4 regions of the Rossellomorea sp. GAMAL-10_SWC genome follow, and region 4 is predicted to be linked to each of the others. Evidence: riboswitches for the same ligand, from Rfam matches in the RefSeq annotation. Region 4 holds a riboswitch; each other region holds the start of a gene.

Region 1 (7,886 bases), 1.4 Mb from region 4:
GCGTTCGTAACATCATTTGGTATCGTAATCGTTGCTCCATCTGGAATATCACTTAGCTTTTTAAATTTATGTGAGTAAATCCCCATTGGCGCAATAACTGTCGAGCCAATTGCTGAAATATCTAAATTATGATCGCCTTTAAATTGGTTCATATAAGTAATCGTTTGAAAAGAATTTAAATCAAGGCTACCGTCATTAAGTGCTGTGTTAGGCTGAACATAATCTGAAAATGAAATGATTTTCAATTTAATGCCATCATTTTTCACTTGTTTTTGTACAATATTCCAAAGTTCATAGTCATCACCGTTAATACCAATCTTAACTGTTCTCTCTTTTCCATTACCTGATGATGCGTTAGAACCACATGCTGATAATACCGAAACTGTTAATAATAATGCTGCAAAAATAGTAAAAAACTTTTTCATCCTCTTTTCCTCCTTACGTATCTTGACCACGTATTTCCTAAACTTTGTATGAGTTGAACAATAACTACTAGTAATACAACTGTAATGACAATAACCAATGTTTCAAAGCGTTGATAACCATATGTAATAGCTAAGTCCCCTAATCCACCAGCACCAACAGCACCTGCTGCCGCAGTCGATCCAATCAATCCAATCGTTGCTGTTGTAAATGAAAGAATCAACGATGGAATCGCTTCAGGCAAAATAAACTTCACGATGATCTGAAACTTTGTTGCTCCCATTGAGTAAGCTGTTTCCAGTACTCCCTTATCTACTTCTAACATGGAGTTCTCAATCAATCTTGCCAAATATGGCCCTACAAAGATTGAAAGTGGAACAATTGCTGCAACTACTCCAATGGACGTTCCCGTCAATAATCTAGTAAATGGAATAATGGCAACTAGCAAAATAATAAATGGTACAGATCGAACAATATTAATAATGGTATTTAACAACGTAAATAAAGGTTTGTTTTCCATTATATGACCTGGCCTTGTTACAACTAGGATAATACCTAAAGGTAATCCTATGATTGTGCCAAAAATAAATGATCCTAGCACAGTTAGAAATGTATCTTGAGTTGCCTGCAAAAACTGCGGCCAAAAGAATTCCCAATTAAGCTCCATTTAACTCAACCTCCCTCACATCTATCCCCTTTTCCGAAATAAATTTAATAGCTTTTGCGCTTTCCTCTTTTGTTCCTTCTAGTGCCACGAGCAAATTCCCATAAGGTCTTTCTTGTAACTCTGTAATCGATCCATAAAGAATATTTAAATTTATATCGAATTTTTTAAGAACCTCTGATAATAATGGGTTGCCTGCCTTGTCACCTAGGAAGACTAATTGATAATATTTTCCCTTTGATAATGATTTCGATAACTTAGGCGGCACCTCATTTTGTAATACAGTGTTAACAAAATTCTTTGTAATACTTTTTTGTGGATTCGTAAAAACGTCATAAACATTACCTTCCTCGACAATTTCACCATCATCAATGACCGCCACTTTATCACAAAGATCACGAATTACACTCATTTCATGGGTAATAAGGAAAATTGTAAGATTATAGGAATTATTTACCTTCCTTAAAAGCTCTAATACATTCTTTGTTGTTTCAGGGTCTAATGCAGATGTAGCTTCATCACATAGCAAAAGATCTGGATCTGTTACGAGTGCCCTTGCTATTCCCACTCTTTGCTTTTGTCCTCCCGATAAGTGCCCCGGAAATACATCTTGCTTCCCTGTAAGTCCAACAAATTCAATTAACTCCATTACCTTTTCCTGAACATCCCGTTTCTTTTTTCCTTCAAGATATAGCGGCATTGCTATATTATCAAATACCGTTTTAGCAGAAAGTAGATTAAAGTGTTGGAATACGACACCAATTTTTCTACGTGTCTTACGTAACTCTTCATCTTTTAATGTCATTAGGTCCAATCCATCAATGAGAACTGATCCTTCTGTTGGCTCTTCAAGTCTATTTAAACAACGAATCAATGTACTTTTTCCTGCTCCGGAAAAACCAATGATTCCAAAGATCTCCCCTTTCTCTATTTTCATATTAATATTATTTAAAGCTTTAATTGGTGGCCTTCCAGGATAAACCTTGGAGACATTTTTTATCTCAATCAAATTACTTCCCCCATTGCAAGTTATTCCAACTTTTATAACTTAGTAAACATATTTGAAAACTAGGATTTATATCTATATTTCCCCCTTTTTCTCCTAAGGCACTACATCAAAAAACCCCTCTTCTTATCCGATAAAACAGATAAGAAGAGGGGTTAAAATATATAAGCCACTTTACTTCTTATCTTTCAAATCGATTAAACGATTTGCAGGAATTAGCACGGTATTTGTTACGAAATAACAAACCCGTTGCCGAGGTATCGTAGGGCCAGTCCCTCCACCTCTCTGGATAAGTAATAGAATTTATTAAGTTTTTGAATTATTGAGTTTATGTTATCCCTCTTTTTAGAATCCGTCAAGAATTTTTTTTGAATTTTTTTTGCGCGCACAGTTTGCCACATGACTTAGGTCCTTGAAATTCAAATCAAGAAACCTGTTTATTATATCGTTTAAAATAGGTCTAAATACTTAATTTTCGGGATTCTTATTAGTATCTCATTTAAGATAAGGCCAAAAAAGCAGACAAGGCTTCTTCGATAAAGAGAACCTGTCTGCTTTTTTGAATTATGCCTACCATAATGCAGGCTTTACTACCATAAACCATAGCATAACCATCAAAAGAACGATGTAAATCCAGATAGATCGACGAAGCTTTTGAATCAGCATTCTCTGGTCATGCGTTGGTTCACTAAATTTCCGTATGGTCGGTGAAAAGGCTCTAGCTAGGAAAAATAATGAACTCACCAAAAGAAGAATAGTCATCACAATCCAAGATGTCTTCCACGACCAATGACCTACTAGTACCAACAAGACCCCTGATCCAACCAGTACATGCCCAGCATGCTTTGCCAATCTGACAGCGAACCGGAATACATCCAAATAGCTCTGTTGTATCGCAGACTTCGAGGTATGCAGCTTTTTGAGTATCGGAATCAGTATAAAAAAAGGGCCAATCGATAAGATTACACTAGCAATATGTATATAAAGAAGCAATCTATACAGCATATAAATTATTCTTGAATGAGACGGAACTCATGAACCCATACCCTCATTTTTGGCAGCCAAGGCATTCCAGGATGGATTGACAGGATCGATTGCTTATACTCTTCTACAGTTGAATAGCCTTCCTGCTTAGCATCCTCATCTGTCAATTCACCAAGAGATTGAGAATAAACTTTTTCAACAACATACTGATTATTTTGAAGGGTCATCACTTCCCCAACATCTGCATATCTACCATTTCGGCGAGTAGCAGTTTTTTGTCCTGCCAATACCTTTTCAACATCCTCTTGAAGCGTAACAAGGCGTTCAATTGTACATGTTTTTGGCGGTAAAGCGTTCGTTTCATTTTGATTTGTCATCTAATTCATTCTCCATTTCAATTTAAATTTATAGTAAAGGCTATTAAAAAAAACGACTAGTTCCATTTTAATTAAATTAGTACTTAATTAGCAAATTTTATTTAAGAATATTGAAATAAGAAGCAACAAAAAGTGCCTTACACGTAGTACCATAATAAAGGCTAATAGAAAAACAGAAAAACTCCCAAAATAGTTTTTCTGTTTTTTACAGTTAATCCTTATTCAACTAACCCATGATTTTATAATCGTAATCCAAATCTTCAAAGCGGTAAATCCAATTAAAACTGCTAGAATCCCTCTTAAAACCTGCGTTTTTGTTTGTTTACCTATTTTTGCACCTAATGGTGAGGCAATTAAACTTGCAATTACAACAATAATTGTCGGCAAAATTTCAACTTGGCCAGTAGAGATTTTCCCGATCGTTACGCCTATTGAAGAGATAAATGTAATGGCTAATGACGATGCAATAGTCACACGAGTTGGTATTTTTAAGATCGTTAACATGATTGGTACTAACAGAAATGCTCCTCCTGCACCAACAATACCTGCACTTGTTCCAACGATAAATGCCAAACCTGCAGCAAGCCATACATTAATTGAAATTTGACCATCTGCTGACATCTCTACGTTTTTTCTAGGAATAAACATTAAAACGACCGCTATCATTGCTAAAATTCCATAAACAAGATTAATTCCATGTTCTGAAAGTAGATTTGAACCGAATCCACCAAGAAAACTTCCTATTAGTACACTTATTCCCATACTTACTATTACTTTTTTGTTTAAATAACCGCTTTTCCGATAGCTTAATACCCCACCTAAAGTTGCAAATACTACTTGGACGGCACTTATACCTGATACTTGATGTGGCGTGAAAGCAACAAATCCTAATAATGGAGGAATAAATAGGAGCATTGGATAATTTATAATCGCTCCACCAATTCCTACCATTCCTGAAATAAAGGACCCAAAAAAACCAACTAAGAAAAGTACTAAAATTAAGGTCCACTCCATTTTAAGTCCCCCTATAATAGAAAAGGAGATGTGACTATTCCCCCTCCTTTTCCTATTAATCTATTAGCTTAACCTTTTTTAATCCAAAATTTTAAAACATTGTCTTCTTCGGTATAATTTAATAATTCATGTCCACCTGATTTAGCCCAAGCAGCAAGGTCGTTTTTAGCACCTTTATCAGTTACATGAATTTCTAATACTTCGCCTGCTTCAATCTCTGCAATTGCTTTTCTTGTTTTAACAATTGGAATTGGACATGCTAAACCTTTTGCATCTAAAAATTTTGTAGCTTCCATTTTATTCTCCTCCAATTTTCATTATCGTACTGCACAGCGATTTGGACCAATTTCCATTTCTCTCTGTTTTTCTTCATCCAAATTAATTTTACCCATATTTACCTCACGGATTTCTTGATATGAGTTTGGTTGAGGTGGTAAGTTCTCAGTTACTAACTTTCTAAACTCACTTTCACTTTCAATGTTCAATCCATGATTCTGATCAAATAAATATCCTAGTTTTTTATAAACACTACCATCTTCGTTCAATTCGCTAATCACCATAAAATGTGCTGGAAGCACGATTAATTCAAGCGATAAGTTTCGGTATTTTTTATAAAGGGTTTCGCGTAAATCTCCTACCCAGTCCTCTGCCATACCAGCAAGATCGGGTCTTCCAATTGAATCGATAAATAAAATATCTCCAGAAAGTAAAAACTTTTCATCAATGACAAATGAAGTTGATCCGATTGTATGACCTGGTGAATAAAAAGCCTCAATACTGATTGCTGTTTCGCCAATCATTACCTTATTACCATCTTCTAATGGACTATATTCAAAAGTAACCTCTTTAGCATCCTTTGGTGGTAACCAGTATGTTGCTCCCGTAATCTCAGCAATTTTTCTTCCGCCAGAAATATGGTCTGCATGAAGGTGAGTATCAAATACATTTGTAATTTTTACGCTCTTTGTATTTGCAAAATCAACGTAGATATCCGTCATTCGAGTACCATCAATAATAGCAGCCTCATTATTTGAAAGCACCATGTAGGATAAACATCCCTTACCGATTCTGACAAATTGATACAGCTCTCCACCATTTTTCAAATCTGCAATTTTTACTGGTTCTAGATGTTCACTCCACTCTTTCATTCCGCCTTTAAGATAAGCTACATCTAGTCCCTCGTCTGAAAGCATCTCTGCAATCATGATGGAAGATCCTTCTTTAGCACACACAACTAAAATATCTGTACTTGCAGGAATCTTATCTAAAATGTCTTCAACCCCATCTAGTAAATCAAAATAAGGTATATTTAAATGTTCAAAATTTGAACCTTCTATTTTCCAATCGTTATAATCATCAGTATTTCGTACATCAAGAATAAATAGTTTTTCTTTATCAAATATTTTTTTTGTAATCTCTTTTGCAGACATTGCTGTGACTGCCATCTTTTATACCCCCTATAGTATACTTTTATTCAAAAAAAATTAGATTAACCTTTTATGCTTACTGTTTCCCCAGACCATTCAGTCATTCCAGGTATTACATTAAACACGTTAGTAAAACCGCTAGAAACTAGTAATTGAGCAGCAAGGTCACTGCGGTTTCCAGTTCTGCAAACGATATATATTTCATTTTCTTTATTTAATTCTGTCATACGGCTCTCCAATTCACCTAAAGGGATTGATACCGCATTTGGTATATGATTAAATACATATTCTGCTTCTTCTCTTACATCTAAAACGATTATATTTTCATTTTGTAGTTTTTGACTTAATTGATCGTTCGAAATGACGTTTTCGAATCTTTTTTCAATTGTATTTTCATCTGAAGATTTTCTTAAATAATGAAGTAATACTTCTCCATTTTCGATTGTTCCTAAGTATTGATTTCCAGTGCTTTCCGCCCAAGCTTTAATGTCTGCTTTTGAACCTTTATCAGTCGCTTGAACCTCGATTACTTGCCCATTTTCTAATTCCTTCATTGCTTTTCTAGTCTTCACAATCGGCATTGGACAAGCTAATCCTTTTGCATCTAATTTCACGTTCGATTTAATCAGTTCCATCTGATAACCTCCATACTTTAAATACCACTTGGGGTATCTATTTAATCAAAAAAATTATTCTACATTACCGAACCAAGAAAGCATTCCGCCTACCATGTTTTTAACGTTAAACCCTTGTGATTGAAGGAATTCTGTTGCACGGCCACTTCTAGCACCTGAACGACAAACCATAATATATTCTTTTGATTTATCTAATTCGTGCAATCGAAATTCAATTAATCCAAGTGGAATATGAATAGCTTCTGGGATTTTCCCTGCTGCAACTTCATCTACTTCACGAACATCGATAACCGTTACTTCTTTTCCAGTTTTCAAATTATTTTCAAGATCAATCGCAGTAATTTCTTTCATGTTATTCAATCCTTTCTAATTAAATAAATAAGTTTACTTGACCTTCTTCTGCTTCACCAATATAGGCGGCAACACCAGCATACTGAATATTCTCTAATAACTCTTCGGTTTGTAGACCTAACAGATCCATTGTCATTGTACATGCTACTAAATTTATATCTTGTTCTTGGGCCATTTCAATTAATTGTGGTAAAGGCAATGCATTATGCTTTTTAATAATATCCTTAATCATCTTTGGTCCAAAACCTGCAAAATTCATTTTAGAAAGTCCCATTTTATCGGCCCCTCTAGGCATCATCTTTCCAAACATCTTTTCGATAAAACCTTTTTTTGTTGCTATATGTTCACCTTTTCGTAAAGCATTTAACCCCCAAAATGTATGAAAAATAGTTACTTCATGATCAAAAGCTGCAGCACCGTTCGCAATAATGTAGGCAGCCATTGCTTTGTCATAATCTCCACTAAATAAAATGATATTTGTTTTCTTAGCTGTCATATTCTTTCTCCTTTCCATTCTTTATACCCACTAGGGTATATAACAAAACAAAAAAATATATCTTATATATACTATTACCCCTATGGGTATATGATGTTAAAATTAAAAAATTGAGTCAAACCATATATTATCTACTTTTTACAAGTAAGTTTACTGCTTCTTTCACTAAATCTTCAGCATCTTGCCCGTTTTCATTCGCATTTCGGACACAATCAACTAAATTTGAGCTTACTATAACGCCAATCGTACGATCCAAAGCTGATTTAACTGCTGATAACTGTGTAATGACATCTTTACAGTCCTTGTCTTCTTCTATCATTTTTAAAATTCCACGAATCTGTCCCTCAATTCGCTTTATTCTATTTTTTACTGGATCATCATATTTCATTAAATCACCCCTAACTCATAAAACTAAATAAGGCTTACGCATTTATTTTAGAATATATGTGCAATATTCTTACTTAGAATATATACCCCTTAGGGTATATTGTCAACCATTTAATTTTATA
Region 2 (7,886 bases), 2.4 Mb from region 4:
CAATCCATTCAGGAAAACGCAAATCATAGCAAACAAATCCTGCAGCTGTTAATCCATCGATTTCAAAAAGTCCATCTGTTTCCCCTGATTGAAGATAGTGATGCTCGTTCATTAACTGGAACAAATGAACTTTATCATAAGTTTTTACTAATTCACCAGTACTGCTAATAACAATTAATGTATTCGTAACACCATTTTCTCTTGCAATTGGGAACGAACCAGCAATCAATATTACATTATTTGATTTTGCGATGGACTGAAGTTCAGAAATAATCACTTCTTGTTCACCTGTGTGCAAACCAATTTCTTCCAGACAATAGCCTGTTGTCCATAGCTCAGGTAGTACAATTACACGAATATTTTCTTTAACAGCTTCGTTTATTTGAGTTTTCATTTTCTCTAAATTAGTCTTTGATTCACCTAAAATAACGTCAGATTGAATACACGCAATTTTAATCACAATTTATTCACCCTATTCTAAATTTTATAGACATTTTTAAATCGAGCATATATGATGGTGAAAGTTATTGCAACAGTCGTTCATGAAAATCATTCGATTAAGAAACGATCTATTCAAATTAATTTTATTATATTTTTGGAGTGATTAACTTGAATCATAGTAAACTATTAAACAATTTACCAAAACAATTTTTTGCTTCACTAGTCCAAAAAGTGAATCAGTCAATTAATAATGGTCATGATGTCATTAATCTTGGACAAGGAAATCCCGATCGACCTACACCCGACCATATTATAAAAGCACTACAAAAGTCTGTTGAAAACCCTTTAACTCATCGTTATTCTCCGTTTAGAGGAATGAGCTCTTTAAAAAATGCTGTTGTAGAATTTTATAAACGAGAGTATGATGTTGATTTAGACCCAGAGGAAGAAGTAGCCATATTATTCGGTGGAAAAGCTGGATTAGTAGAGCTACCACTTTGTTTATGTGACGAAGGAGATACAATTTTAGTTCCAGACCCAGGCTATCCAGACTATTTGTCTGGTATATCTCTTTCAAAAACAGTTCCATACATGCTTCCATTACTTGAAGAAAATCAATTTTTACCAGATTATAAATTAATTCCTCAAGATGTTTTGGGTGCTAGTAAAATATTATTTATCAATTATCCAAATAATCCCACAGGTGCTATAGCAACTGAAGAATTTTTTAAAGAAACAGTTGCGCTTGCAAAAAATAATCAGATTACCGTTTGTCATGATTTTGCTTACGGCGCATTTGGTTTTGACGGCAAAAAACCTTTAAGTTATCTTCAAACTCCAGGAGCAAAGGAATGCGGGATTGAAATTTATACCCTTTCTAAAACTTATAATATGGCTGGTTGGAGAATTGGTTTTGCAGTTGGAAATAAAGAGGTTATTTCAGCAATTAATCTATTACAGGATCATCTTTATGTTAGCATCTTCCCTGCTGTTCAAAAAGCTGCAGCTGCTGCGCTAACTGAATCTCAAGAAAGTGTAAAACAACTATTAGCACTTTATGAAGAGCGTAGAAATGTATTTATTAGTGGCTGTCACGAAATTGGATGGGAAGTAACTGCACCTGCAGGTTCGTTTTTTGCATGGTTAAAAATCCCATCAGGTTTTACATCACAGGAATTTGCTGATCTTTTACTTGAAAAGGCTCATATTGCAGTCGCTCCCGGAAATGGATTTGGAGAATATGGAGAAGGGTATGTAAGAGTCGGCCTACTATCAGATATTGATCGATTGAAGGAAGCAGTTGCTAGATTAAAAGAGATTGAAATATTTTCAAAATTTAATGTTTGACAATTGTGATTGTTCATGAAATAATTCGATTAGATTAAGAATTCAAAATTAAATATTACTTTATTCAGAGTAGGTGGAGGGACCGAGCCCGATGAAACCCGGCAACCGGCTAGTTAACTAGTACGGTGCTAATTCTCGCAGCATTTGCTGGCAGATAAGGTGTAGGTAAACCTCTCCTTAGTGGAGAGGTTTTTTGTTTGACTAAAACTTTTTGGAGGTTTTGAAATGAGTGGAGTAATAGCAACTTACCAAGTTTATGATAAAAATCATCATTTAGAAAAAAAGGCAGAGTCAATCGCGCTAGGTTTAACGGTTGGTTCATGGACGAATTTACCTCAAAATGATCAAATTCAATTACAAAAGCATAAAGGCAAAGTTCTTTCAGTACGTGAAATAGAATGCGAAGAAAATGTCGTTAACTTTCTAGGCTATAAACCGACAAAAGGGATTATTGAAATCTATTATCCTAGCTTAAATTTTTCAGCTGATCTACCAGCAATTTTAACAACCGTTTTCGGTAAGCTATCCCTTGATGGTGAAATTAAACTAATTGATTTAAATTTTACGGATGACATTTTAGCTCTTTTTCCGGGTCCAAAATTTGGTATTAAAGGTATTCGAGAGAAATTGGATGTATATGATCGACCTTTATTAATGAGCATTTTTAAATCAATTATCGGCAGAGATATTCAATACATTTCAGAGGAATTAAAAAAGCAAGCTTTAGGTGGCGTAGATTTAATAAAAGATGACGAGATCCTTTTTGACACAATTACATCTATTACGGATCGCGTCACTCACGGAAAAAATATTTTGAACCAAGTTTATGAAAAAACAGGACACAAAACATTATACGCGGTGAATTTAACTGGCCGTACATATGAATTAAAAGAAAAAGCATTACGTGCTGCCGAAGCTGGTGCTGATGTATTTTTATTAAATGTGTTCTCGTATGGAATTGATGTACTGCAAGGTTTGGCAGAAGATCCATCAATTAATATTCCAATTATGGCTCATCCTGCTGTATCGGGTGCGTTTAGTTCCTCTCCAATTTATGGTATTGACGCAGGATTATTACTTGGTAAACTTTTACGAATTGCTGGTGCAGATTTTAGTCTTTTCCCTTCACCATATGGATCAGTTGCATTAGAAAAAGAGACAGCTTTAAAAATTGCTGAAAATTTAACAGTATCAAATGGATTAAAAGAGACATTCCCGGTACCTTCTGCAGGAATTCACCCAGCACTTGTGCCTCAATTAATTCAAGATTTTGGAATTGAGCAAGTCATCAACGCTGGCGGAGGTGTTCATGGTCATCCGGATGGACCAATTGGTGGAGGTAATGCATTTAGAGAAGCAATTTCAGCAACATTATCTGGAGTTGACCTAAAAGACTACGCACTTCCAAATACATCACTACAAAAAGCATTACAACTTTGGGGGTAACAACAATGGCAATAAAGATTTTTTGTGATTTTGATGGAACAATTACAGAGGGAGACAATATCGTTAATTTAATTAAAGAATTTGCTCCACCTTCAGTAAGTGGATTAACTAGTGAAGTATTAAATGGCAATATATCGATTCGAGAAGGTGTAGAGAAAATGTTTGCTACGATTCCTTCAACGAAAAAACAAGAAATGACCGATTATGTAATCAATCGTACTGTCATTCGAGATGGTTTTAGCGATTTTATACAATTTGTAAGCGTACAACAATATGAGTTAAAAGTTGTAAGTGGCGGATTAGATTTTTTCGTTCATCCAATATTAGCTGATTACCTTCCATCTTCTGATATTTTATGTAATCGTACTGACTTTACAGGCCAAACTGTAAAAATTCATTGGGATCATTCTTGTGATGAAAACTGTACGAATGATTGTGGAATGTGTAAACCATCTGTTAAAAGAAAATTTAGTGAAGCAAATGATTTTATCATTGTCATTGGTGATTCAATTACTGACTTACAAATTGCAAAAGAAGCTAATTTAATTTTTGCTCGAGATTTCTTAAAAGATAAATGTGAAGAATTATCTTTACCTTTCATTCCTTTTGAAAATTTCTATGATATTCGAGCTTCATTAGAGAAGGAGGTGCTAGTATGAAGGACTTTTTCAAACATTATGATGAAATTCGCGAAGTAAAAAAAGTACTTGCTGATCGAGATTGGTTTTTAGGAACTAGCGGAAATTTATCAATTAAAGTAAATGAGGAGCCTTTGAACTTTTTAGTTACAACTAGTGGTAAAGATAAAACTAAACATACTTATGACGATTTTTTACTCGTTAATGAATTTGACCAATCTGTTTGGGATGAATCAAAAAAACCATCAGCTGAAGCCATTTTGCATCGTCTAATTTATCAACACACAAATGCGAAATGCGTTCTTCATGTACACACTTTAGCAAATAACTTTATAACAAAGGATTTCCCATATCAAGATGAGATATCTTTTTCTGGTATTGAAATTATTAAAGCATTGGGACTTTGGGAAGAAGATGCAGAAATTACAATTCCAATTATAAAAAATCATGCGCATATCCCCACTCTTGCAAATGAATTTCTTCCACATATTAAAAATGATCATGGTGCTGTATTAATTCACAATCATGGTATAACAGTATGGGCAGAATCAGCATTTGAAGCAAAAAAACATTTAGAAGCTTATGAGTTTCTATTCCAATACGCTTTACAAGGTATACAAAAAAATACATTTATAAAGAACTAATTTGGAGGAATGAAGAATGGCAACAATTTGGGTAGAAAAAAAAGATTATCATATTACAAGTGATGTTGAGGTAAAAGCATATTTAGAAGAACAAGGTGTAATTTACGAAAATTGGAATATCGAACAATTACATAGTTCGCTACAAGAAAAATTTATTTTATCAGATGATGAAAAAGCAGCAATTCTTGAAACTTTTAAAGCTGAAATCGACAGTATTTCATCAAGACGTGGCTATTTAGCAAGTGATATTATTACTCTTTCAGAAGCAACTCCAAATCTTAATGATTTACTTAAAAACTTCAACCGCGAGCATCATCATACAGATGACGAAGTTCGCTTCATAGTTAGCGGTCACGGTACGTTTATTATCGAAGGAAATGAAGGATTTTTCCATGTTAATTTGAATCCTGGAGATTTAATTTCTGTACCACCAAATGTACGCCACTACTTCACATTAGCAGAGGATCGTAAAGTAGTTGCTGTTCGATTGTTTGTTACTACTGAAGGCTGGGTGCCGATTTACGAATAATTTGATAAAAACTAAATTGACTCATATCCACTTTTAGGATGTGAGTCAATTAATTTTCCTCTTCATTGAAATGATCTTCTCGGTAATCGATATATAACGACCCGTCGGTTTGTACTTCAACAAAAAACACATCTGAAATTGATTTAATACCTACCCTTTCAAGTTGAGCCATTAACCATTTTTTATCCAAGTTTAAATTTGATAATGCATCTTCATTTACTTCCCCGTCAGATACGACTGCTGTTGAAGTCGGAAATAATAAAGTTTTTTTCCATGTTTTATTTTTTTTCGTTTTAACATCATTTGTCTTCATAATAGATAAACTGCCATCGATTTCAAATATAGCGTACTCTACATCTTTCAACGAATAAATATTCTCATTACGAAGCATTCCTTGAAATTGCTCTGAATCTAATCTAGCTTTTTTTAATGCATTTTCCATTATTTTTCCTTGTCTAATTAAAATTATTGGTTCCCCAAGAATTACCCGACGTACAGTTTTAGATTTTAAACTTAAATACCCCATGATAATCGTCAAAACTGCCCAGCCAACTAATCCAATAATCCCATCTTCAATAGTTAATGTTTTAGATGTCGTAATTGATGCTGCTATATTCCCTATTGTAATAGCTGTTATAAATGTAAAAACATCTAATTGACTAATCTCCTTCTTCCCCATTAATCTCGTTAAAATAAATAAAACAAAAAATGAGCATATAACTCTTAATACTACTTCATTAAAGCTCATTTAGTTCATCCTTTCTCTTTCAAACCAACTATTTTAAGAATTTATCAATCAACTTAGCGTTTGAAAAATAGAACGAAACTATTCTTTATTATTTCTAAAAAATTAGTAAACCTGATTGGTTGTTATACCCTCATAAATTACCGATTATTGAAGAAAATAATACTATTCATTTATAATCGACTAATTATCTGAGGTGAGATCTTGAGTAAAAAACTTTCACTCGTTGGCTTAATATTAATGGTATTTACAACTGTATATGGTTTTGGAAATATACCTACAGCTTTCTATTTAATGGGATATAGTGCAATTCCATGGTATTTACTCTCAGCTATTACGTTTTTTATTCCTTTTGCCTTTATGATGGCTGAGTTCGGAGCTGCCTATAAGGATTCAGAAGGTGGAATTTATACATGGATGGCAGATTCAGTTGGTCCTAGATTCGCTTTTATTGGAACCTTTATGTGGTTCTCTTCCTATGTAATTTATATGGTTAGTGTCTCTTCTAAGGTTTGGATTCCCCTATCAACCTTTATTTTTGGTAGAGACAAAACGCAATCCCTTTCATTATTTGGACTTTCATCTACTCAATCAATTGGCTTATTAGCATTACTTTGGATGTTAGTTGTGACCTATTTTGCTTCAAAAGGGATTGAGAGTATTAGTAAGGTTACAACAATTGGTGGAGTCACAGTTTTCTCATTAAATATAGTATTGCTAATCACAAGTATCCTTATTTTTCTATTCAATGGAGGAAAATTTGCTCAACCAATTAAAAGCTTTTCATCAGCATTTGCTCACTCACCTAATCCAAATTATCTATCTACTCTCGCAATCTTATCATTTGTTGTATTTGCAATCTTTGCATATGGCGGTTTAGAAGCAATCGGCGGATTAGTTGATCAAACGGAAAACGCTGAACGTAATTTTCCAAAAGGGATTACAATTTCAGCAATTATTATCTCAGTAGGATATTCGTTAGGTATTTTTTTAGTAGGTATTTTTATTAACTGGTCAAATGATTTAAGTGCTAGTACAACGAACTTAGGGAACATAACATATGTCCTTATGTATAATTTAGGATTAGAACTTGGAAAAGCTTTTAATTTATCAACACATACTGCCGATCTAATTGGCATTTGGTTTGCAAGAATTACTGGTTTATCAATGTTCCTTGCATATACCGGAGCATTTTTCACATTAATTTATGCACCATTAAAAACAATCATCAAAGGCACACCAAAATACTTATGGCCGACAAAATTTTCAGACACAAATGAAAAAGGTATGCCTGTCAATGCAATGTGGGTACAATTTGCAATTGTATCCATCATTATTGTCCTAACTTCCTTTGGCGGTCAAGGAGCATCTGCATTTTTTAATAAAATAACTTTAATGACGAATGTTTCAATGACATTACCTTATATATTTTTAGGAATTGCGTATCCCATGTTTAAAAGGAATGATCAAATCGATAAACCATTCCAAATATTAAAATCAAATTCATCTGCTTTATTTGCAAGCATTCTCGTTATATTAGTAGTTGGATTTGCAAACTTTTTTACAATCATTCAACCGGCTATTGAAGGTGATTACAACTCAACAATCTGGATGATTGCAGGTCCAATCTTCTTTTCAATATTAGCTTTACTCATTCTTAACCGTTCAAGAAAACATACCCAAAAAGAGAAGAAAATTGCTTAGCAATCTTCCCACTTATTGTTAATAACAATTCCGAAAGTAAGTCGGAAATATAGCACATACTAAATTTGGAGGTGATATTCATGGGTCACAATCAAAATCCACATGTAAAAAAGAAGAACAAAAATAAAGGGCAACCTACACCAGCTGCAGTTAATTCAGAAGGTTATTTTGCTCCAAGTAAATCAAATACTGAAGCTCTTAATGAAGTTAAAAATTCATAAAGAAAACTCACCGATTGGCGAGCCGTTAGGAGAAGTCAGAGGCGTAGATGCATTTATATTTATACTAATACCTAAAAATGGCTTATAGTCGATTTTACTTCCCTATTTGCCAATTTGCTAAATGTATAAAAAATGACCGTCATTTTTTTGGCGGTCTTTTTTCATTATTTA
Region 3 (7,886 bases), 1.2 Mb from region 4:
GAATTAGAATATTTAGAGCAACACGAATTTGATCGTACTGTAAGATTATTAAAACAAGCTGGCGAGCTAGGATTATTAGCAGCAGATGTGCCAGAAGAGTATGGTGGAATCGCACTAGATAAAATTAGCTCAGCATTAATTACAGAAAAAATTTCACGTGGTGGTGGATTCTCACTTTCTCAAGGAGCGCACGTAGGGATCGGTACACTTCCAATCGTATTATTTGGAAATCATGATCAAAAGCAACGCTATTTACCAGGATTAGCATCAGGTGAGAAATTTGCAGCTTATGCATTAACGGAGCCAGGTTCAGGGTCAGATGCATTAGGAGCAAAAACTGTTGCTAAATTAAATGCTGAAGGAACTCACTACATTTTAAATGGTGAGAAACAATGGATTACAAACTCTGCATTTGCAGATGTATTTGTTGTATATGCAAAAATTGATGGGGAGCACTTCTCAGCATTTATCGTTGAGAGAGATTATGAAGGTGTTTCGACTGGTCCAGAAGAAAAGAAAATGGGGATTAAATCATCTTCAACTCGTACATTAATATTAGAAGATGTAAAAGTTCCTGTAGAAAACCTTTTAGGTGAAATTGGAAAAGGTCATGTTATTGCATTTAATATTTTAAATATTGGTCGTTATAAATTAGCTGTAGGTACAGTTGGTGGATCAAAACGTGCTTTAGAATTATCTGCAACGTATGCTAACCAACGCCAACAATTCAAAACACCAATTGCAAAATTTAGTTTAATTCAAGAAAAATTAGCAAATATGGCTACAAAAATTTATGCAAGTGAAAGTTCAGCATATCGTACTGTAGGACTTTTTGAGGATCGCTTTAGTCAATTAACTGAAGAGCAAGCAAAAGATCCAAAAGCAGTAGCAGCTGCTGTAGCAGAGTATGCAATTGAATGTTCATTAAATAAATTCTTCTGTTCAGAAGTATTAGACTATGTAGCTGACGAAGGAGTACAAATCCACGGTGGTTATGGCTTCATGGCTGAATATGAAATTGAGCGTATTTACCGTGATTCTCGTATTAACCGAATTTTTGAAGGAACAAACGAAATTAATCGTTTAATTGTACCAAGCACTTACCTTCGAAAAGCAATGAGCGGAGAGCTTCCATTACTTCAACAAGCTCAACAAATTCAAGAAGAGTTAATGATGTTAATGCCTGAAGAAGTTGGAGACGCTCCTTTAGAGCAAGAAAAATATTTAGTACGTAATGCAAAGAAAATTGCGATCATGATTGCTGGTTTAGCAGTTCAAAAATTCGGTAAAGCATTAAGTAATGAACAAGAAATTCTAGTAAATATTGCAGATATCGTAAGTAATATTTATGCAATGGAATCGACAGTTCTACGTACTGAAAAAGCAATTAATAAAGTAGGCTTAGAAAAATCAAACCAAAAATTACTTTATACTCAAGTATTCTGCCAAGAAGCGTTTAATGAAATCGAAGCACATGCGAAGGAAACACTTGTTGCTGTTGAGTCTGGTGATACATTAAGAATGATGACTTCAGCACTTCGTAAGTTTACACGTCATACGCCAATTAATGTCATTGCGAAGAAGCGTGAAATTGCAGCGAATGTATTAGATGAAGAACGTTATACTGTATAAAATTAAAAAACTGCCGATCTGTTGATTGGCAGTTTTTTTTATTTAACATTTGTCATGCAAACATTAAACGGCTTTTAAAACCTCATTTTAGGCTAATAATTCCATAAATTTATTCTCTATTTCATTAGTCGTATGATTTTTGTATTTCCAAAAAATTTGAAGACATTGTTTAAAGCGTTTTAAATTACCTAATTTATATGCTTTATTTACTACATATAGTAGTTCCTGTAGCCCTTCTTCAAATTCATTTTGTGCACATTGATATAAGGCTTGGGCATAATGGAAATGCAAATACAAATACAGTTCTATCTTCCTCCTCGGTTCTTTGGTAGTAGGAAAATCAATAAATAGATGTTGAGAATGATTTAATAGCTCTTTAGCTTCTTCTAATCGTCCAACCTTTACATACCCTTCTATGATTAGTGGTAAAGCAATATAAAAATAGTCACTCTCTTTATACCAAGAAAGGCATTGATCCAAGTAATCTAGTTGACACAAAGAAAGTTTAGGAAATTAAAATACAATTGTGAAGATAGTGCTAGAACCAAATGGCCGGTCAGCCTTCCTTTAAAATGAACAATTGTATCTTCATTTATTATTTATAAAAGTTTAAAGGATATTTTTTCCATAAATTGTGCCATACTAGTAAATGCTGAGAAAAGCTTAATTCTTCAGTAGAAAAAATTTAGAAAAAACTTTATATCAAAAAAATAATCTGATTTTTGATTTGAAAACACCTATAAACACGAACATTATACTAGTTTGAATGAGTGAATGTTGTTATAATGTTGTTGTGCGACAATTTATTACAGAATTTTCGAACGGAACTATTTTAACTCGCATATTCCCTGTGATAAAATAGAGTTTGGGAGGAGTTGCTAAAATGAGTATCATTTTTTATACATATCCAAAATGTGGAACTTGTCGAAAAGCCGCTTCTTGGCTTAAAGAACATAATATTCCGGTTGAAGCAATTGATATTACATTAAATCCACCTTCAAAGGAGTTACTTGCTGATCTTTATAAAGCAAGTGGAATTTCTATAAATAAATTATTTAATACAAGTGGCGTTAAATATCGTGAGCTTGGATTGAAGGATGTTATTCCAACAAAAACTGAGGACGAGCTATTAGAACTTTTAAGCTCAGATGGTAAGTTAATCAAAAGACCTCTACTTTTTAATGGAGATCAGGCGACAGTTGGTTTTAATGAGGAAGTATTTGAAAAGGTTTGGTTATAAAAATAACTATAAAATTTTAGGTAATTAATCAGAGGAGGATTTCACAATGTCAATTCCAAATGAACTACGTTATTCAGAAGAGCATGAGTGGGTAAAAGTTGAAGGTAACAAATACTATATCGGTATTACTCATTTTGCTCAATCAGAACTTGGAGATATCGTATTTGTTGAGCTACCAGAAGTAGGCGATGAACTTACTATTAATGAGCCATTCGGTAGCGTTGAGTCTGTAAAAACAGTATCTGAACTATATGCTCCAATCAGTGGTAAAGTAATCGAAGTAAACTCTGATCTAGATGAAAACCCTGAATTCGTAAACGAATCTCCATACGAAAAAGCATGGATGGTAGTTGTTGAAGCTACAAACGCTTCTCAACTTGATGAGTTAATGACTGCTGGTCAATACGAAGAAATGATTAATCAAGACTAATTATCTAAAATTAAGCGTCCAAATTGGGCGCTTTTTTATTTTATGTGTATAATTAATGTAATAAAGCTTAACTTATTTACATAAAACATTATTTAAAGGGACATTTTCATTTAGGTAAAAAAAGGAAACAACAAAAGGGAAATCGAATATACTATATACAAAAGATTTTTAGTCAAAAGTTTTTGAGTCCTATACATTAGGTGATGCCCAGTGAATATTGAAGATCAAAGAAAAGTTATCATTGTCGAAGGTACTACTGATAAGAGAAAAATACAGACGATTATAAAGGAGCCTGTAGATATTATCTGTACGAATGGTACAGTTGGTACTTCAAAGCTAGATGAGCTTGCTGAAATGTTAGATTTAAGAGAAATTTATGTGTTAGTAGATGCAGATGAGGCTGGTGAAAAGCTTAGAAGACTGTTAAAAAGAGAATTTCCACAGGCAGAGCATCTGTACATTGATAGAAGTTATCGAGAAGTGGCAACAGCTCCGAGTCAACATTTAGCTAGTGTATTATTAGGGGCGGATATTTTAGTATTTACAGATTATTTACGTACAAATTAAAGAGGATTAAAGATCATGCAGCAATGGACAAAGAATGAAATAATGCAAAGAATTCAATCAAAAGAGACGACAGTTATTTATATTTATACCGCAATGTGTGGTACATGCCAAGTAGCTTCTAAAATGCTAGAAATTGTAAATGAGATTCTGCCAAATTTACCTATAAGCAAGGTGAATATTAATGAAATAGTGGAAGAAGCTCAAAACTGGAAGGTTGAAAGTGTACCTTGTTTACTTATTTTTGAAAATGGGGAAATGAAACAAAAAATCTACGCTTTCCAGTCAGTACCATATTTACATGAATTGTTAAAAAAATATAATTTATATATTAAACGATGAGTGCATACTGAATGTTGCACTCTTTTTATTTGGCTTAAAATATTTCCTGATATTAGACATATTTCTCGGGAAATGAGTTGAATGCTGTAGAAATAAAATTAAAATATAGATTTTTATCAAAGTAAATGTCGAGCGAAATATAAAGAATACACCTCTTATCTATGAGAAAATAAGATTAAAGAATCCAAGAAGAGGTGTTTATTATGGAAATCAAGGAGTGGATAGGACAAGCTAGAAACTTATTTATAAAAAAAGAATATTTACAAATTATTTTGCCCATCGAAGAAAGAATTGTAGAATTTAACTGTCTAAATGAAAAATTATTTATAAAGTTAAGTAAAAAGGCTCCTTTTATAGAGATAATTGATCGTTCGATTCCGCAACTTAGAGTTAATTTTTCGAAAGATGGATGGGAATATTTAAATTCAGGTTCGCAAAGATTAGGACTTTTATTAAAACTGAAAGATGCTTCTTTTGAAGGGAACTATCGATTATTACTACTAATGGAAACGATTTTTCAATATACAAGTGTTGAAAACGAAAAAAAACTTTTAGAAAATTGTTGACAATTAGTGTCTAACTTTGTAGAATTGGACTTACGTTAAAGAAATTACGTTAAACAACTTAATAGATCGTAAGATTACTCTTATCGAGAGAGGTGGAGGGACTGTGCCCTGTGAAACCCAGCAACCGTCAATGAGATCGTCATTGAAATGGTGCTAATTCCTGCAAAGCATGTGCTTTGAGAGATGAGAGAAAGGAATACTTTTTGTATGTTAAACCTTTCTGCTCATATGAGTTGAAAGGTTTTTTTATTATTACGAGACTAAAAAAGTACTTTCTTACAAAAAATTGAAAGATGAGTTGTTAGAATGTTTTGAAAGGAGAACGAATGTATGATTCAAATAAATAATGTAAGTAAAATATACAAAGGTAAAAAGGGCACAGTTACCGCAGTACAAAATGTTTCGTTAACGATTGAAGCAGGTGAAATTTTTGGCATGATCGGATATAGCGGCGCAGGGAAAAGTACGCTATTACGTATGCTAAATGGGCTTGAGGCGCCTACATCAGGTGAAGTCATTATAAATGGTCAATCGATTTCGAAATGTTCATCTAGTCAGTTAAGAAAAGCAAGACAGAAAATAGGGATGATTTTTCAGCATTTCAATTTATTGTGGTCAAGAACTGTATTAGAAAATATACTTTTCCCACTTGAAATTGCTAAGGTTCCAAAAAAAGAAAGCATTAATCGTGCGAAAGAATTAATCAAACTTGTAGGTCTTAAAGGTAGAGAGAATGCTTATCCTTCTGAACTTAGTGGAGGTCAAAAGCAACGCGTCGGAATTGCAAGAGCACTTGCTAATAACCCAGATGTTCTTTTATGCGATGAAGCGACTTCTGCATTGGATCCAGAGACAACAGATTCAATATTAGCTTTACTGACAAATATTAATAAACAGCTTGGTATTACAATTATCCTAATTACTCATGAAATGCATGTTATACAAAAGATATGCCAACGAGTAGCTGTAATGGAAAACGGAAATGTAGTAGAAGAAGGCCATGTTGTTGATGTATTTACTCGTCCAAAACAAGCAATTACAAAGAAATTTGTAACACAAATCAAAGGCAATGATGAAGACAGTAAAGTAATTTCTGAAGGTGATGGGAAGGATAATACTTACAAGCTAACCTTTAAAAATGGTCAAGCAGATCAGCCGCATATTTCTGAGGTTGTTAAGCACTTTGATATTGAGATTAACATTTTACAAGGAAAAATTGTTCAAACTGCTGAAGGCTCTTATGGGACAATGAAGATTCAACTTGTTGGAGACATAAATAACATCAAAGAAGCAATTGCTTACTTAGAATCAAAACAAGTTGAAGTGGAGGTAGCATAAGATGACACAACTTTTTCCGAATGTTGATTGGGATGCAATGCTTTTAGCTACTCAAGAAACATTATTCATGACAGTAATAGCTGCGCTTGCAACGTTCATTTTTGGACTAATTATAGGTTTATTCTTATTTTTAACTAGTAAAGACCAGTTGCTTGAAAATAAATTTTTTAATACAATCCTAGCAGCGTTTGTAAATATTTTTCGTTCAATACCGTTTATCATTTTAATTATTTTATTAATTCCATTTACGATCTTTATACTTGGCTCTATGCTTGGAGCAAAAGCAGCATTACCTGCATTAATTATTGGTGCTGCACCATTCTATGCAAGGATGGTCGAAATCGGATTACGTGAAATTGATAAAGGTGTAATCGAAGCTGCAAGAGCAATGGGGGCTAGTACCTTTACAATCATCCTAAAAGTATTAATTCCAGAAGCATTACCAGCAATTATTTCAGGCTTAACTGTTACTACAATCGCAATTGTTGGTTATACTGCAATGGCTGGTGTAGTAGGTGGTGGTGGACTTGGTAACTTAGCATTTATGGAAGGATACCAACGTTCTAATAACCAAGTAACGCTTGTTGCGACAGTAATTATTTTATTAATCGTATTCATTCTTCAATTTATTGGTGATTTAGTAACAACAAAAATAGATAAACGAGCTTAATCATATAAGGGAGGAACTAACAATGAAATTCAAAAAAATCGTAGGAATTTTAGGAGCAGGTGTTTTAGCATTATCTTTAGCAGCATGTAATAAAGGTGGAGAAGATAAAAATAAAGAATTAGTGGTTGGTGCATCAAATGTACCTCACGCAGTTATTTTAGAACAAGCTAAACCAATCCTTAAAAAAGAAGGAATTAACTTAAAAATTGTTAAATTCCAAGATTATGTATTACCAAATAAAGCACTTGCTTCAAAAGAATTAGATGCAAACTATTTCCAACACATTCCATATTTAGAAGCTCAAATGAAAGAAAATGGTTATAAATTTGAAAATGCTGGTGGAATCCACATCGAGCCGATCGGAGTTTACTCTAAAAAATATAAGAGCTTAGATGAGCTGCCAGATGGAGCTAAAATTATCATGAGTAGCTCAGTAGCTGACCATGGTCGTATGTTAAGCTTATTACAACAAGTAGGTTTAATTAAACTTAAAGCTGGAATTGATCCAACTACTGCTCAAATTAAAGACATTGCTGAGAATCCAAAACACTTAAAATTCCAAGCTGATGTAGACGCTGGAATGCTTCCAAAAGTTTATCAAAACAATGAAGGCGATGCAGTGTTAATTAACACAAACTACGCGATTGATGCTGGATTAAACCCAATGAAGGATGCTATTGCTTTAGAAGGTAAAGAATCTCCATATGTAAACATTATCGCTGTTCGTAAAGGTGACAAAGATAAAAAAGAAATCAAAGAACTTGTAAAAGTTTTACACTCTAAAGAAATTCAAGATTTCATCATAAAAAAATATAAAGGTGCAGTAGTACCTGTAAGTCAATAATATGAAAAGAGTGGGTATCCCAGTTGTAATTTTATGGGAACCCTCTTTTTTATTTGAAAAACTAGTAACTGCAAATAAATTTTGAAAATCGCAAATAAAATTGGCAAAACTGCAATTAAATTTAGAGAATCGCAAATAAAGTTTGGGAATTTGCAATTAAATCCCAAGGAATCGCAAAAAAAAATAGAAAATTACCTATAAAAGGTATTACGACCTTAATATTGTACAATTGTTGAGACTATTATGTGGAAGTTTATCAA
Region 4 (7,886 bases):
CAAAAAAGACCGCCGAAGCAGTCGATGGTTGTACAACTAATGCATGCGTTCGTATTATAAGGTCAACCAGTTAAATTTTCTGGTTGACCATTTTTTATATGGTCTTATGATTAAAGTAGTCGGGGCAGAACGAAGCTTGCGTGGGGCTTAGACCCCGTCAACTAAACAGTTCACCTTCTACTTATAGAAACATGCTTTGGGCTGGTTGGGACAAGGATCCCGCATAACAAGCGAACCTATGACACTATAAGGGAGTATTAGGGGAACCGATAAATTTAGTTTTAGGAGGAGATAATTATGAATCCAGTAGCTGGTCTGGATGTCGCAAAAGGAGAGAGTCAGGTTCAAGGTTTTTTAGATAAAAAGACTCCTTTTAAAAGAAGTTTTAAGATATTACATACGGTTGAAGGCTTTGAGCAGCTACTTCAATTCTTAAAGAGTATCGAAGAAACAACGAACACAAAACCAGTATTGATAATGGAATCAACAGGGCATTACCATTCACCTGTTATGCAGTTCTTAGATAACTCAAATTATATTTATATCGTTATTAATCCATTAATCTCTTATCGAGCTAAAAGTTCGAGTTTAAGAAAGGTAAAGACTGATGTCATCGATGCGTATCACCTCTGCGAGCTGTATTACAAAGAAGAGTTAGAGCCATATAAAAAACGTGGTGCACAATTACTGAATCTACGAAATTTAACGAGACAACATGATCATTTAACGGGTATTAGTTCACAGGCAAAACTACATTTTCTAGCGATTCTAGATCAAGTGTTTCCTGAATATCGAGGTGTATTTGGAGATTTGTATTCTAATGTTTCGCTCTTAACTTTACTAGAGTTTCCTTCATCTGAGGCTGTGCTACAAACTGGTGAAGATCAACTAGCTAAACGAATCGCATCTTTATGTACTAGTCGTTCTAAACAATGGGCAAAGGAAAGAGCAAAGCTTTTAATTACTGCGGCAGAAAAAAATCCGTTTCAAGTTAATCTTTATAAAAGTCTTATCATTTCGCTTGAAATGCATATTAAAATGGTTCTTCAATACAAAGAACATCTATCCAATTTAAAATCAGAGATAGATGTCCTCGTAAAAGAAATTGAAGAATATACTATCATCCAATCGATTCCAGGTATCGGAAAAAAAATCGCGGCAACGATTATCTCTGAAATTGGTGAAATTGATCGGTTTGATAATCCTAAAAAACTTGTGGCTTTCACTGGTGTTGACCCGAGTGTCTTTGAATCTGGTAAATTCACAGCCAGTAGAAACCGTATTACAAAACGTGGATCTAGTCGATTGAGACATGCGTTATTCATGGCTGTTCGGTGTGCAATTCGTGATAATCGTAAGAGTAAGACAACAGACGAAATCATCCCACGAAATAAACGAATGCGACAATATTATGATAAAAAGCGCGAAGAAGGAAAACCATTTAGAGTAACAGTTATTGCTTGTGTAAACAAACTATTGCATTGGATTTATGCCCTGTTAAAAAGCAAAACAACCTTCCAAGATCTAGCTTAAAATCTGAATAACCTCTATTACCATAATCTTCCAATTTTTAAATAAGTGGAAGATTATTTGGCATGTCAAAAATAGTATAACATGAGTCATAAATATTTTTTAATGAAAAATATTGACAAACTATTAGCTGGTTTAGTTGCATTAGAAAATTACTTTTCTTGTGTTATTATGTCTAATAAATTTGGAAACGCTAATTCAATTTGGTTAATATCTAGCTTTATATTTTTTTTGGCTACTTCAATTGCTATTTAATGTAGCTCATGTTAGTTGTAAAAGGACCTTCATAGAAGATCCTTTTTCTTAAGAAGTTGTATAGAAAACAGTTGCAGCCGCACCCTCTGGTAATGCCCCATCGCCTGTTGTAATTCGAACTGATATTAAATCACATGGATCAACAATTAATGATGCAGCTGGTGACATCCCGCAACAAAACGGAGGGTTTGGACCTTGAACTGATGCGATGATGCCCGTAGCCATCGCAGTTTGAGCACAGTTTGTACTAATATAAATTTGCGCTGTTGCTGTTTCATCTGCAGCTAACGCATTGTCTCGAATACTAAAGATAATTCCCGTAATAATTCCAGCTCTTGGAATCACAACCGTATTCCGGTTAAACATTGGAGAAGATGTTCCTAGACCAATGAAATCATTATTTCCAATAGATTGGTCCGTACCGAAATAAATAAAGCTTTCACCTGCGCCTGCTGGGCCTGTAGCTCCTGCTGGGCCTGTAGCTCCTGCCTGACCTGTTGCACCCGCTGAACCTGTAGCTCCTGCCTGACCTGTTGCACCCGCTGAACCTGTAGCTCCTGCCTGACCTGTTGCACCCGCTGAACCTGTAGCTCCTGCCTGACCTGTTGCACCTGCTGGGCCTGTAGCTCCTGCTGAACCCGGTAATCCTTGTGGTCCTGTGGCTCCCATCTTTCCTCTCGGTCCTCTTTCACCCTCTTTACCTCTAGGTCCTCTAGGTCCTTCGCAACAGCAACAACATTCCTTACACTGATGACTATCATTACATTTACATTTTTCTTCTTTGTGTTCCTTGCACTTACCTTCGCACTCATCATGATGCTTGTCCTTCTTCAAATATATACTCACCCTTTTCTATATATTAGGGCTATTCCTCAGTTAACGCATATTGCCTTACCAACCACCACTATTATGATATGCCGTGTACTATAATGATGAAGTAGTAAAATACCTATTTAAAATTAGTAATATTTTACAAATACACTCTGTTAAGGCTGTCTAAATTATCGGTCTTTTTACGAATCTTGTTCAACTAAACTGCCATTTAGCTGCATAAAAAAACGATCCTTCGTTATTGAAGAATCGCATGCGTTAGTTGAATAACTTTCAGTAATATGAACTGATTTTTGAATAACTAAATTAACCTATTCGTTAACTTTAATTACGAATAAATAGTCCCCTTCACCTTCAATTGGTTCAATACTCGGAAGAACGCCACTTGTTCGATATCTCCTCAATGTGATAAGGGGTCGTTCTGCAGCATCCACCTATTAAACGTGCACCTGCTTGGTACCATTCTTCAGATTGAATATCCAACACGTTACATTGTTCATGACCATGCCATGTTTTTGTTTCTGGATTATAAGTTTCACCAGAGTTTGGATAAACAATAATCGGTTTTTTGGTGTTTGCCCTCAACTCTTGTATTGCACCAGTCACAACGGTTACTGGCGCACAATTGATGCCTATCGCTACAATTTGTTCACTTTTCTCAAAAACTCGTGCACACTCTACGAGTTTCATACCTTCACTAATCTCTTGCTCATTTTTTAACGAAAAGGAAACCCACGCATATGTTTCTGGATACTCACGTAATAATGTATCTAATACTCTTGCTTCTTGCAAGGAAGGGATCGTTTCAAATGCCAATAGATCTGCACCTGCTTCAATTAACGCTGACATTCTCGAACGGTGAAAGTCTGCTAATGTTTTATCTGTCACACCATAGTTGCCTACATACTCTGAACCATCTGCAAGGTATGCCCCGTACGGCCCAACCGATGCAACAACCAATGGTTTAGGCCTATTCGTTTGCTTATTTTCCTTCCAAAAATCATCTCTTGCCCTTCTTGCAAGTAACACCGTTTTCTTAATTAATTCCAAAGCTTCCTGTTCTTGTATTCCACGCGCGGAAAAACCACTAATAGTAGCTTGATAGCTTGCTGTTATGGCACAGTCCGCACCAGCACGAAAATAGTCCGAATGAACCTGATAAATAAGTTCCGGATTTTCTAGTAACACACGTGCCGACCAAAGGGGATCGTCCAAATTACATCCATGCGCCTCCAATTCTGTAGCTAATGCTCCGTCAAGAAGCATAATGGAATGTTGGGATAAAATAGCATCAATTGGATTGACTTTGTTCGACATAATCTACGCCCCTCTTTTTTAAATTTTTTGTTAGATAATAACTTCCATAGCAAAACAAAATAAACGGTATGCCGCAATATAAGGCAATTCTCTGTGTTGGATCGAATGCAATTCCAATACACGATGCCAGACAAAGGATAAAAGAAGCAATTGGTACTAATGGATACAGTGGTGTGCGGTAAATCAAGTCCTTTTCAGAATTTCCTTCTTTCAAAAATTGTCTGCGAAATAGGAACTGGGAAGTACTAATACTCATCCAAACTACAACTACTGCTAGACCGGAAATGGAAACAAGTACGATATAGACAGTATCTGGTGCCACAATACTTGAGAGCAAAGCCAAAGCTCCACCCACCATGCTGAAAATGACGGCATTGATTGGAACACCTTGCTTCGTCATTTTTCCAAAAATCGGAGATATCGTATTCTTATTAGCAAGCGACCAAAGCATTCTAGAAGAGGCATAAAGGCCTGAGTTTGCCGCAGATAAAATAGCTGTTAAAATAACGAAATTCATTATGTCAGCTGAATATGGCACCCCAATTCGTTCTAGAACTGCAACAAAAGGGCTCTCTAATACACCAGCATCGGAAATAGGCAATAACGCAGATAAAACAAAAATCGTTCCTACAAAAAAGATGATCAATCTCCACAGAGTAGTTCGAATGGCCTTCGGTATCATTTTTTCCGGGTTCGCGGTTTCTCCAGCTGCAATGCCTATTAATTCTGTTCCCGAAAAAGCAAAATTAACCGAAAGCATGGTCATTATAATGCCCGTAGCACCATGAGGAAATAAACCTTCACTTGTAAAATTAGAAAATAATGGTGCTGCTTTTGAATGACTCATCGGAAGAAACCCTTGCATTGCCGCTGCTCCTAAAACAATAAAAATCACAATAGCAATAACCTTTATCGATGAAAACCAAAATTCGGATTCGGCGAAAAATTTAACAGTCATGACATTTAATACAAAGATCAAAATGGCAAAAATAGCACTCCATATCCAAACATTAATCGATGGAAACCATCGCTTCATAAGTAATCCTGCGGCTGTAAATTCAGAACCTAAAGCAACAGTCCAAGTTAACCAATACAACCAGGCTACTGTATACCCTGTACCCGGTCCAATGTATTTAACTGCATAACTGTGAAATGAGCCCGTTTCAGGCATATGTACGGAAAGCTCTCCTAAACATAGCATAACTAGATAAACCACTAGCGCACCAATAAGATAGGATAGTATTGTTCCAAACGGGCCAGCTTGTTGAATAGTGTAGCCCGAGCTTAAGAATAAGCCAGTTCCAATCACCCCACCAAGCGATAGCATGACTAAATGACGTGCTTGCATGTTCCTTTGAAATTCTTGCCCCTTTTTGTTCCCCATTACTACTCTCCTTTAGTTACTATCCAGAAAAAACAAAAACGCACTCTAAAAAAGAGTGCGCTACTGACAAATAAAAACGGAAGCTCTCATCTATCAGGTTATCACCCGCTGGAATTAGCACAGTGTCTACTTAAGCAGACCTGTTGCTGAGGCTTCAAAGGGCCAGTCCCTCCACCTCTCTGGATAAGAAATATTTTTTTATAACCATATCAATCCATTCGATAATTGTCAAGATAATTCGGTTTTTTTAAAAAATTATCAATTATTGACTTACTATTTTATCATTTCTTATGCAACTATTCTGCCATTTTGTTGAATAAAAAAAGCGATCATCTATTGAAGAATTGCAAGTTTTAGTTACATAAGACATTTAGTGACGTAACAAATCGTTTAATGACAAAATAAATATAAGGATACCACTAAATAATGTAAGGAAACTTATAAATTTTGGTTTTACAACTTGTATATTATTATATATTAACTAATCAAATTTTAAATCAATTGAAGATTAGTATTACATCACTATTAACAACATAATGAATATAAAAAAACTTATGTTTAGACATGAATTTCACTTTATGCTAGAAATGTTTAGAAAATTAATTTAATTTAAAAAATTCCTATTGACATAAAAACGCACTATATTGCATAATGTATAAAAATCAAAAATTGAAAATCGTCGAAGGGAACTAGTACATATATCTTCTTGCGAAAGAGAGTGGAATTCACCGGCTGAAAGATTCCTCGTATAGAAAGTATCGAACCTATCCCTGAGTCTTAAACGAAAGTTTAGGCGTATACCTTCGTTATAGGTGTCAAGCGGATATATATATTTATATCAATAAAGGTGGTACCGCGGAACAATGACCGTTTCGTCCTTTTTATTAAGGGCGAAGCGGTCATTTTTATTTTGCTCTTTATTGCTAAATAGCATGTTAGAAGTTTAATTTACAAAAAAATTCACATTTTAGAATAGGAGGGACAAAAGTGAAAAAACAGCGAATTGTCGTGAAAATTGGAAGCAGTTCCTTGGCAGTTAATCATGGAGGTATCTCTGAGGAACAGCTTTCTGATCATGTTGCTGCTTTGGCGCAATTGAAACAGGAAGGACATGAAGTGTTGCTGGTTACATCTGGGGCAATTGCTGCAGGTTTTTCTGCTCTTGGGTATCCAAGTCGACCTGTAACAATTAAAGGGAAGCAGGCTGCCGCAGCTGTAGGACAAAGTCTGTTAATGCAGGCGTATACGGAGGAATTCCGTAAATATGGTATCGTTACCGCGCAGATTTTGCTGACGAGAAATGATTTTTCTAGAAAAGATCAATACAGTAATGCATATGCCACTTTAGGAGAGCTACTAAATCGTTCCTCTCTTCCAATAATTAATGAAAATGATTCAATTTCTTTAGAGGAGCTGACTTTTGGTGATAATGATATGCTGTCAGCTTTAGTGAGTGGGCTTGTTTCGGCGGATATGCTCATGATTTTTACGGATGTGAACGGTTTATATGACCAAAACCCTCAGAAAAATGCGGACGCGAAAAAGTATTATTTCCTCCCTGAGGTTACGGAAGAAATTGCTTCTCTTGCTGAAGATGCGGGCTCAAAACTTGGGACTGGCGGTATGAGATCAAAAATCGATGCTGCAAAGACGGCACTATCTCTTGGAGTGAGTGTATTTATCGGAACAGGACGTGGACAGGAGAAGTTTTTAGATGTTTTGAAGGGTAAAGGTGATGGAACGTATATCGGTAATGCTCCTCAAAAAGTGATTAAGATGAACAAGCAATGGATCGCGCTACATTCGCTTGTTAGTGGACAAATTGAAGTAGATGCCGGGGCAGCCTCAGCCATCATTCATCATGGAAAAAGTCTTCTTCCTGCTGGTGTTACTAATGTGTCTGGGTTCTTTCGAGCGGGCGAAGTTGTGGAGGTCATCACACAACAAGGACTCTTGATAGGGAAAGGTCAGTGTAGATATAGTGCAGAGGAACTACAGGATATAAAAGGGATGCAGAGTCACGTCATTCAGGCTCAAGGCGTAAGACATAGCTATGAAGTCATTCATAGGGATAATTGGGTTTCATTTTAAGAATAGAGAGGATCCGTTCAAGTGAAGAGGGCGGAATCCTCCATCCTAAATCTGATTGATTCACCTAATATCTATGTAGAAAAGTCTTGGATGATCGTTCCAAGTTGTCAAAGTTAAACATGCCTCAAGTTTTTATATTTTGAATCTTTAAAGGAGGAAATGAAGATGAATGAAGTATTAGAAAAGGGACAAAAAGCGAAAAAGATAGCTGGAGAACTTGTTCTCAAATCCACAGTTCAAAAAAACAAGGCACTTGCTGCGATTGCGGATCAATTGATAATAGAAACACCCTATATTTTGGAGGAGAACAAAAGAGATATTGAAGTAGGTAAAGCAAAAGGAATGTCTGCTTCTATACTTGACCGCCTTACGCTGAATGAACAGCGCATTATTGATATGACAGAGGGTATCCGGCAGCTAATTGATTTGCGTGATCCTGTTGGAGAATGTGTAACCACATGGGAAAGACCGAATGGAT

Evidence for each region. A riboswitch is a leader RNA that binds a small molecule or an ion and turns the genes downstream of it on or off. The one in region 4 is predicted to bind S-adenosylmethionine.
Region 1: another riboswitch for S-adenosylmethionine. It lies ahead of V5E38_RS00665 (methionine ABC transporter ATP-binding protein); the one in region 4 lies ahead of mmuP (amino acid permease).
Region 2: another riboswitch for S-adenosylmethionine. It lies ahead of V5E38_RS06665 (2,3-diketo-5-methylthiopentyl-1-phosphate enolase); the one in region 4 lies ahead of mmuP (amino acid permease).
Region 3: another riboswitch for S-adenosylmethionine. It lies ahead of V5E38_RS23800 (methionine ABC transporter ATP-binding protein); the one in region 4 lies ahead of mmuP (amino acid permease).

What each region holds. Positions count from the first base shown of each region.
Region 1 is NZ_CP144911.1:128,785-136,670, reverse strand. It holds gene V5E38_RS00675 (MetQ/NlpA family ABC transporter substrate-binding protein) at 1-425, opposite strand, end outside; gene V5E38_RS00670 (methionine ABC transporter permease) at 422-1,090, opposite strand; gene V5E38_RS00665 (methionine ABC transporter ATP-binding protein) at 1,080-2,096, opposite strand; SAM riboswitch class I at 2,272-2,389, opposite strand; gene V5E38_RS00660 (hypothetical protein) at 2,664-3,098, opposite strand; gene V5E38_RS00655 (ASCH domain-containing protein) at 3,104-3,454, opposite strand; gene V5E38_RS00650 (sulfite exporter TauE/SafE family protein) at 3,677-4,468, opposite strand; gene V5E38_RS00645 (sulfurtransferase TusA family protein) at 4,537-4,764, opposite strand; gene V5E38_RS00640 (MBL fold metallo-hydrolase) at 4,786-5,913, opposite strand; gene V5E38_RS00635 (sulfurtransferase TusA family protein) at 5,958-6,530, opposite strand; gene V5E38_RS00630 (rhodanese-like domain-containing protein) at 6,585-6,881, opposite strand; gene V5E38_RS00625 (DsrE/DsrF/DrsH-like family protein) at 6,901-7,377, opposite strand; gene V5E38_RS00620 (metal-sensitive transcriptional regulator) at 7,505-7,765, opposite strand.
Region 2 is NZ_CP144911.1:1,379,378-1,387,263, reverse strand. It holds gene V5E38_RS06675 (carbon-nitrogen family hydrolase) at 1-457, opposite strand, end outside; gene V5E38_RS06670 (pyridoxal phosphate-dependent aminotransferase) at 601-1,788, shown strand; SAM riboswitch class I at 1,846-1,949, shown strand; gene V5E38_RS06665 (2,3-diketo-5-methylthiopentyl-1-phosphate enolase) at 2,014-3,234, shown strand; gene V5E38_RS06660 (HAD family hydrolase) at 3,240-3,893, shown strand; gene V5E38_RS06655 (class II aldolase/adducin head domain-containing protein) at 3,890-4,516, shown strand; gene V5E38_RS06650 (cupin domain-containing protein) at 4,533-5,045, shown strand; gene V5E38_RS06645 (DUF421 domain-containing protein) at 5,095-5,793, opposite strand; gene yjeM (glutamate/gamma-aminobutyrate family transporter YjeM) at 5,995-7,494, shown strand; gene V5E38_RS06635 (hypothetical protein) at 7,575-7,715, shown strand; gene V5E38_RS06630 (hypothetical protein) at 7,880-7,886, opposite strand, start outside.
Region 3 is NZ_CP144911.1:4,929,253-4,937,138, forward strand. It holds gene V5E38_RS23765 (acyl-CoA dehydrogenase family protein) at 1-1,632, shown strand, start outside; gene V5E38_RS23770 (hypothetical protein) at 1,720-2,112, opposite strand; gene V5E38_RS23775 (arsenate reductase family protein) at 2,516-2,872, shown strand; gene gcvH (glycine cleavage system protein GcvH) at 2,919-3,302, shown strand; gene V5E38_RS23785 (ribonuclease M5) at 3,519-3,869, shown strand; gene V5E38_RS23790 (thioredoxin family protein) at 3,885-4,208, shown strand; gene V5E38_RS23795 (hypothetical protein) at 4,412-4,774, shown strand; SAM riboswitch class I at 4,852-4,964, shown strand; gene V5E38_RS23800 (methionine ABC transporter ATP-binding protein) at 5,105-6,112, shown strand; gene V5E38_RS23805 (methionine ABC transporter permease) at 6,114-6,782, shown strand; gene metQ (MetQ/NlpA family ABC transporter substrate-binding protein) at 6,805-7,626, shown strand.
Region 4 is NZ_CP144911.1:3,765,266-3,773,151, forward strand. It holds gene V5E38_RS18420 (IS110 family RNA-guided transposase) at 298-1,533, shown strand; gene V5E38_RS18425 (hypothetical protein) at 1,834-2,619, opposite strand; gene mmuM (homocysteine S-methyltransferase) at 2,980-3,933, opposite strand; gene mmuP (amino acid permease) at 3,908-5,317, opposite strand; SAM riboswitch class I at 5,401-5,507, opposite strand; T-box leader at 5,988-6,200, shown strand; gene proB (glutamate 5-kinase) at 6,305-7,408, shown strand; gene V5E38_RS18445 (glutamate-5-semialdehyde dehydrogenase) at 7,574-7,886, shown strand, end outside.